Actinoplanes teichomyceticus ATCC 31121: one gene and its partner. The protein of the gene in region 1 interacts with the protein of each later gene in a pairwise test. Links are inferred from orthologs where the notes say so. Each region holds a gene or a part of one and is shown in the gene's direction. Other genes may lie near its edges.

Evidence for each region.
Region 2: the proteins of lpdA (region 1) and pcrA interact in binary tests that used the Escherichia coli proteins (3 or more experiments, as listed by UniProt). The link is inferred for Actinoplanes teichomyceticus ATCC 31121 from one-to-one orthologs.

Annotation. Positions count from the first base shown.
Region 1 is NZ_CP023865.1:1,617,843-1,621,082, reverse strand. What follows is about bases 312-3,240. They hold lpdA (dihydrolipoyl dehydrogenase), read left to right. Parts: upstream 312-1,044; coding sequence 1,045-2,436; downstream 2,437-3,240. Other genes in these bases: sucB (2-oxoglutarate dehydrogenase, E2 component, dihydrolipoamide succinyltransferase), read left to right, coding at 2,473-3,240; ACTEI_RS07405 (hypothetical protein), read right to left, coding at 561-881; ACTEI_RS07410 (leucyl aminopeptidase), read left to right, coding at 312-533. Outside these bases: more of ACTEI_RS07410, read left to right, coding at 1-311. UniProt on the Escherichia coli protein: Lipoamide dehydrogenase is a component of the glycine cleavage system as well as of the alpha-ketoacid dehydrogenase complexes.
Region 2 is NZ_CP023865.1:748,274-751,615, forward strand. What follows is about bases 1-3,031. They hold pcrA (DNA helicase PcrA), read left to right. Parts: upstream 1-306; coding sequence 307-2,757; downstream 2,758-3,031. Other genes in these bases: ACTEI_RS03495 (bifunctional metallophosphatase/5'-nucleotidase), read right to left, coding at 1-137; ACTEI_RS03505 (M23 family metallopeptidase), read right to left, coding at 2,754-3,031. Also shown: more of ACTEI_RS03505, read right to left, coding at 3,032-3,342. UniProt on the Escherichia coli protein: A helicase with DNA-dependent ATPase activity. Unwinds DNA duplexes with 3'-5' polarity. Translocates on single-stranded DNA with 3'-5' polarity. Initiates unwinding more efficiently from a nicked substrate than double-stranded DNA.

The DNA of each region.
Region 1 (3,240 bases):
CGGCGTACCGGCCGGGTGACGTGGTCACCATGTTCAACGGCAAGCGGGTCGAGGTGTTCAACACCGACGCCGAGGGCCGGATGGTGCTCGGCGACGCGATGGCCCGGGCCTGCGCGGACGGCGCCGACTACCTGTTCGAGACCTCCACCCTGACCGGCGGCCAGGTGATCTCGCTGGGCAAGCGGATCGCCGGGCTGATGGGCTCGGAGGCGGCGACCGCGCTGGTGCAGGCCGCCGGGGACGCGGTCGGCGAGCCGGGCTGGCCGATGCCGCTGCCGGACGACGTGCGCAAGGGCATGGAATCGGAGATCGCCGACATCTGCCAGACCAACTCCAGCCTCGACCGGGCCGGGCACATGCTGCAGGGCGGCGTGTTCCTGCGCGAGTTCGTCGAGCCGGGGGTGGAGTGGGCGCACATCGACATCGCCGGGCCGGCGTACCACTCCGGCGAGCCGACCGGGTACTGGACCAAGGGCGGGACCGGGGTGCCGATCCGCACCCTGCTGCGCGTGGTCGACGAGCTGGCGGGTTAGCCGCGGGTGTGGCGCCGCCCGGCCGGGTCAGGCCGGGCGGCGCTTCTGCCGGGCGTTGTAGTCGCGCATCCGTTGCGGGTAGCCGAGCAGCCGGACGTCGTAGATGGGCAGCGAGAGCTGGTGCGCGAACCGGCGGGCGATCTCCGGCGACCCGATCCGCCGCCGGGTCCACTCCCCGTCGTGTGCGACAAGCAACACGGTGGTCTCGGTCACCGTGGTCCGCGGCTCGACGAACGCCTCGACACCCCGGCGGGTGCGGATGAATTGCGTAAGATGGTCCAGATCGGCCTGATCAACCGGGCGCCCGCCGGGTCCACTGGATCGCGGGCGCCGCCGAAACCAAGCCACTGCCCCTCCTCGTCCTGGATCCCGCAAGGGTACGACGGGCCGACGTGTCGTGGGGCACCTGACTGCATTGACCGGGTCTTGAAGTGACAAGATGTCCGAGACGGGACTGTGACCGTTTCCATTGTGTGACCCACATGGCGACGACTCGACCACTGGAGTCAACGTGAGCCAGCCGAACGGCGGAACCTTCGACATCGTCATTCTCGGCGCAGGCAGCGGCGGGTACGCGGCCGCGCTGCGCGCCGCCGAACTGAACCTCTCCGTAGCGCTGATCGACAAGGCCGAGGTCGGTGGCACCTGCCTGCACCGGGGCTGCATCCCGACCAAGGCGCTGCTGCACGCGGCGGAGATCGCCGACCAGACCCGGGAGAGCGAGCAGTTCGGCATCAAGGCCAATCTGGTCGGTGTCGACATGGCCGGGGTGAACGCGTACAAGGACGGCGTCGTCGGCCGTCTGTACAAGGGCCTGCAGGGCCTGCTGGGCCACAACAAGAACATCACCGTGGTGGCCGGCGCCGGCAAGCTGGTCAGCCGGGACACCGTCGAGGTGGACGGGCAGCGCTACACCGGCCGCAACGTGATCCTGGCGACCGGCTCCTACTCGCGGACCCTGCCCGGCCTGGACGTGGACGGCCAGCGGGTGATCACCAGCGAGCACGCCCTGAAGCTGGACCGGGTGCCGAGCTCCGCGATCGTGCTGGGCGGCGGCGTGATCGGCGTCGAGTTCGCCAGTGTCTGGAAGTCGTTCGGCGCCGACGTGACCATCGTCGAGGCCCTCCCCCGGCTGGTCGCCGCGGAGGACGAGGAGATCTCGAAGACCGTCGAGCGCGCCTTCCGCAAGCGGAAGATCAACTTCAAGGTCGGCAAGCCGTTCGAGAAGGTCGAGAAGACCGAGAACGGCGTGCGGGTCACCATCGCCGGCGGCGACGTCCTGGAGGCGGAGGTCCTGCTGGTCGCGGTCGGCCGTGGCCCGACGACCGCCAACCTGGGGTACGAGGAGCAGGGCATCACCCTGGACCGCGGCTTCGTGATCACCAACGAGCGCCTGCACACCGGGGTCGGCAACATCTACGCCGTCGGTGACATCGTGCCCGGCCTGCAGCTCGCGCACCGCGGGTTCCAGCAGGGCATCTTCGTGGCCGAGGAGATCGCCGGACGGAACCCGGCGGTGATCGACGAGGCCGGCATCCCGCGGGTCACCTACTCCGACCCGGAGATCGCGTCGGTCGGCCTGACCGAGGCCAAGGCCAAGGAGAAGTACGGCGCCGACAAGGTGTCCTCGTACAACTACAACCTGGGCGGCAACGGCAAGAGCCAGATCCTCAAGACCGCGGGCTTCGTCAAGCTCGTCCGCGTGAACGACGGCCCGGTGGTCGGCGTCCACATGGTCGGCGCCCGGATGGGCGAGCTGGTCGGCGAGGCCCAGCTGATCTACAACTGGGAGGCCTTCCCGGAGGAGGTCGCCCAGCTCGTACACGCCCACCCGACGCAGAACGAGGCGCTGGGCGAGGCCTTCCTCGCGCTCGCGGGCAAGCCGCTGCACGCGCACAGCTGATTCGATCGTTCGAAGCGTTAAGGAGTTTGGGGAAAAATGCCGGTATCGGTAACCATGCCGCGGCTGGGTGAGAGCGTCACCGAGGGCACCGTCACGCGTTGGCTCAAGCAGGAGGGCGAGCGCGTCGAGATCGACGAGCCGCTGCTCGAGGTCTCCACCGACAAGGTCGACACGGAGATTCCGTCGCCCGCCGCGGGCGTGCTCTCCCGCATCGTGGTCGGCGAGGACGAGACCGCGGAGGTCGGCAGCGAGCTGGCCGTCATCGCCGGGGACGGCGAGGACGCCGGTTCGGCCGCTCCCGCCCCGGCCCAGCAGGCGCAGGCCGAGCCGGAGCCGCCGGCGCCGACCACGCCGTCGACCGAGAAGCCGGTCGAGGCGGAGGCCCCCGCGCCGCAGGCCGCCTCGGCCCCGGCCGGCGGTTCCGCCGACGGCACCGCGGTGAAGATGCCGGCGCTCGGCGAGAGCGTCACCGAGGGCACCGTCACCCGCTGGCTCAAGCAGGTCGGCGACGCCGTCGAGCTGGACGAGCCGCTGCTCGAGGTCTCCACCGACAAGGTCGACACCGAGATCCCGTCGCCGGTGGCCGGCACGCTGCTGGAGATCAAGGTCGCCGAGGACGAGACGGCCGAGGTCGGCGCCGAGCTGGCCATCGTCGGCTCCGCGGCGGCCGCGCCGGCCGCCGAGTCCCAGCCGGCACCCGCCCCGGCCGCCGAGTCGAAGCCGGCGCCCGCCGCCGAGGCCAAGCCCGCGCCGGCCGCCGAGTCGAAGCCGGCGCCCGCCCCGCAGCAGCCGAAGATCGAGTCG
Region 2 (3,342 bases), 870 kb from region 1 along the record:
TACTGGGCGGTCACCGGGGCGAACTCGGCGGGCGGCGCGGCGGCCACGGGCCCGGCGGCGGGCACGGCGGAGAGCGCGCCGGCGACCGCAAGCGCGACGGCCGGCACGGCGATGCGTCGCCGAAGCGGAGATGTCATGACGTTCGATCCCTCGATCGGGTTGGACGGTCGGGCAACTCGATCAGACTGGAGGATCGGCCGGGTCGGCGCCACCACTTCGAGGTGACAAGTCGATTGCTGATCGCCGATGCGGCGCCGCCCGCGGTGCGACGTCGTGTCGGAGGGTCGGCATACACTGGCTCCCGCGATGCGACCTTCCTTTGAATCCTCCGACGACGCCCTGTTCGCGCTGCCCACCGCGGCCCCGCCGGCCGCGGCGCCGGCCCCGCAGGTGCCCCGGCCGGCGCCGCACGCGGCTCGCCGGGCCGACCCCGGCGCACTGCTCGACGGGCTGAACGGGCCCCAGCGCGACGCGGTGACGCACGCCGGCTCGCCGCTGCTGATCGTGGCCGGCGCGGGCTCCGGCAAGACCCGGGTGCTGACCCACCGGATCGCCTACCTGCTGGCCGCGCGGGACGTGCACCCCGGCGAGATCATGGCGATCACGTTCACCAACAAGGCGGCCGGTGAGATGAAGGAGCGGGTGGCCCAGCTGGTCGGCCCGCGCGCCCGGTTGATGTGGGTCTCGACGTTCCACTCGGCCTGCGTCCGGATCCTGCGGGCCGAGCACGAGCACGCCGGGCTGAAGAGCACGTTCTCGATCTACGACGCGGACGACTCGCGCCGGCTGATGCAGATGGTCGCCCGCGAGCTCGATCTCGACCCGAAGCGGTACACCGCCCGTGGCCTGGCCGCCCAGGTGTCCAACCTGAAGAACGAGCTGGTCGACCCGGAGGAGTTCAAGGGCCGGGCGAACGGGCCGAACGAGCGGGCCGTCGCCGAGGCGTACGAGCTGTATCAGCGTCGTCTGCGGGAGGCGCACGCGCTGGACTTCGATGACATCATCATGGCCACGGTGCACCTGTTCCAGTCGCACCCGCTGGTCGCCCAGGCCTACCGGCGCCGCTTCCGGCACGTGCTGGTCGACGAGTACCAGGACACCAACCACGCGCAGTACACGCTGATCCGCGAGCTGGTCGGCCGCGACGACGAGGACCCGTCCGAGCTGTGCGTGGTCGGTGACGCGGACCAGTCGATCTACGCGTTCCGCGGCGCGACGATCCGCAACATCCTGGAGTTCGAGCGGGACTACCCGGACGCCCGGACGATCCTGCTGGAGCAGAACTACCGCTCCACCCAGACCATCCTCTCCGCGGCCAACGCGGTGATCGACCGGAACACCTCGCGCAAGCCCAAGCGCCTGTGGAGCGACCAGGGGACCGGCGAGCAGATCGTCGGGTACGTCGCCGACACCGAGCACGCCGAGGCGGACTGGGTGGCCCGGGAGATCGACCGGCTCTGCGACAACCACGGCGTGCGCCCCGGCGACGTGGCCGTCTTCTACCGCACCAACAACCAGTCCCGGGTGTTCGAGGAGGTGTTCATCCGGGTCGGCCTGCCGTACAAGGTGGTCGGCGGGGTGCGCTTCTACGAGCGCAAGGAGGTGCGCGACGCGCTGGCGTACCTGCGGGCGGTGGTGAACGAGGACGACACGGTCAGCGTCCGCCGGGTGCTCAACACCCCGAAACGGGGGATCGGCGACCGGGCCGAGGCCTGCGTCGAGGCGCTCGCCGGCCGGGACCGGATCTCGTTCGGCCAGGCGCTGCGGCACGCGCGGAACGCTCCGGGCATCTCCACCCGCGCGGCCAACAGCATCGCCGACTTCGTGCGGCTGCTCGACGACCTGCGCGAGATGGCGACGGTCGCCGCGCCGGAGGAGGTGCTGGAGGCGGTGCTGCAGCGCTCCGGCCTGCTCAGCGAGCTGGAGGAGAGCCTCGATCCGCAGGACCAGGGCCGGGTGGAGAACCTGCAGGAGCTGGTCAGCGTGGCCCGGGAGTACACCGAACGGGTGGAGTCGCAGGCCGCCGCGGCCGAGACCGCGGACCCGGAGGCGCCGGCGGCCACCCTGGCCGGGTTCCTGGAGCAGGTGGCGCTGGTCGCCGACGCCGACCAGATCCCCAGCGACGACCCGGAGCACCAGGGCGTGGTGACGCTGATGACCCTGCACACCGCGAAGGGCCTGGAGTTCCCCGTGGTGTTCCTGACCGGGCTGGAGGACGGCGTCTTCCCGCACATGCGGGCGCTCGGTGACAACACCGAGCTGGAGGAGGAGCGCCGCCTGGCGTACGTCGGGATCACCCGGGCCCGGCAGCGGCTCTACCTCTCCCGGGCGGTGACCCGCTCGGCGTGGGGCCAGCCGCAGTACAACCCGCCGTCCCGGTTCACCGACGAGCTGCCGTCCGAGCTGGTGCGCTGGGAGCGCACCGGCGGGTCGTACACGTCGTGGTCCGGCACCGGCGGCGGGGTGGGCGGCCGTGGTGGCGGTGACCGTCAGCGCGGCGGCGGCTTCGCCGGCGGCACGCCCAAGGCGCAACGCATCGCCGAGCGGCTCGGCATCGACGCCAGCCGGCTGGCCACCGCCAGCGAGCTCAAACAGGCCCCGAAGGTGGAGGTCGGCGACCGGGTCAACCACCAGAGGTACGGCCTGGGCCGGGTCGTCGCCGTCGAGGGGCACGGGCCCGGCGCCCGCGCCCAGATCGACTTCGGCGACCAGGTGATGTGGCTGATCCTGCGGCACGCCCCGATCGAGAAGCTCTAGGCGCCGTCCGGTACGGCGGCGCAGCCGGGGATGCCCACCCCGTGCCGCCGCAGCCACGCGGTCGGCTCCACCGGGTTCTTGTAGTGCCCCTGGTGCACCTCGAAATGCAGGTGTGGGCCGGTCGAGTGCCCGGTCGAGCCCTCGTCGCCGATGTGCTGCCCGGCGCGCACCACGTCGCCGGCGGCCACGGCGATCCGCGACAGGTGGCCGTAGTGGGTGAGCCAGCCGTTGCCGTGGTCGATCAGCACGGCGTTGCCGTACCCCTGCGCCGTGCCGGCCTGGACCACCGTCCCGGCGCCGGCCGCGACGATCGGGGCGCCGTCCGCGGCGGCCAGGTCGACGCCGGCGTGCAGCCGGCCCCAGCGCTGCCCGAAGCAGGAGGTGACCCGGCCCGCGGGCAGCGGGTCCACCCAGTCGGCCCCGCCCAGCGCGGTGGTGGTCACCGCGGTGGTGGTCACCGGAGCGGGCTTCGGCCGGCGTTGCACCGGGTCCGCCGGGATGCCGTGGTTCTCGGCAGAGGCCGGCCGCCGGGGATGCGTCTTGGCGGGCGCCCCGTCGCCGGCCGGCGGGACGATCGGCAGGGCG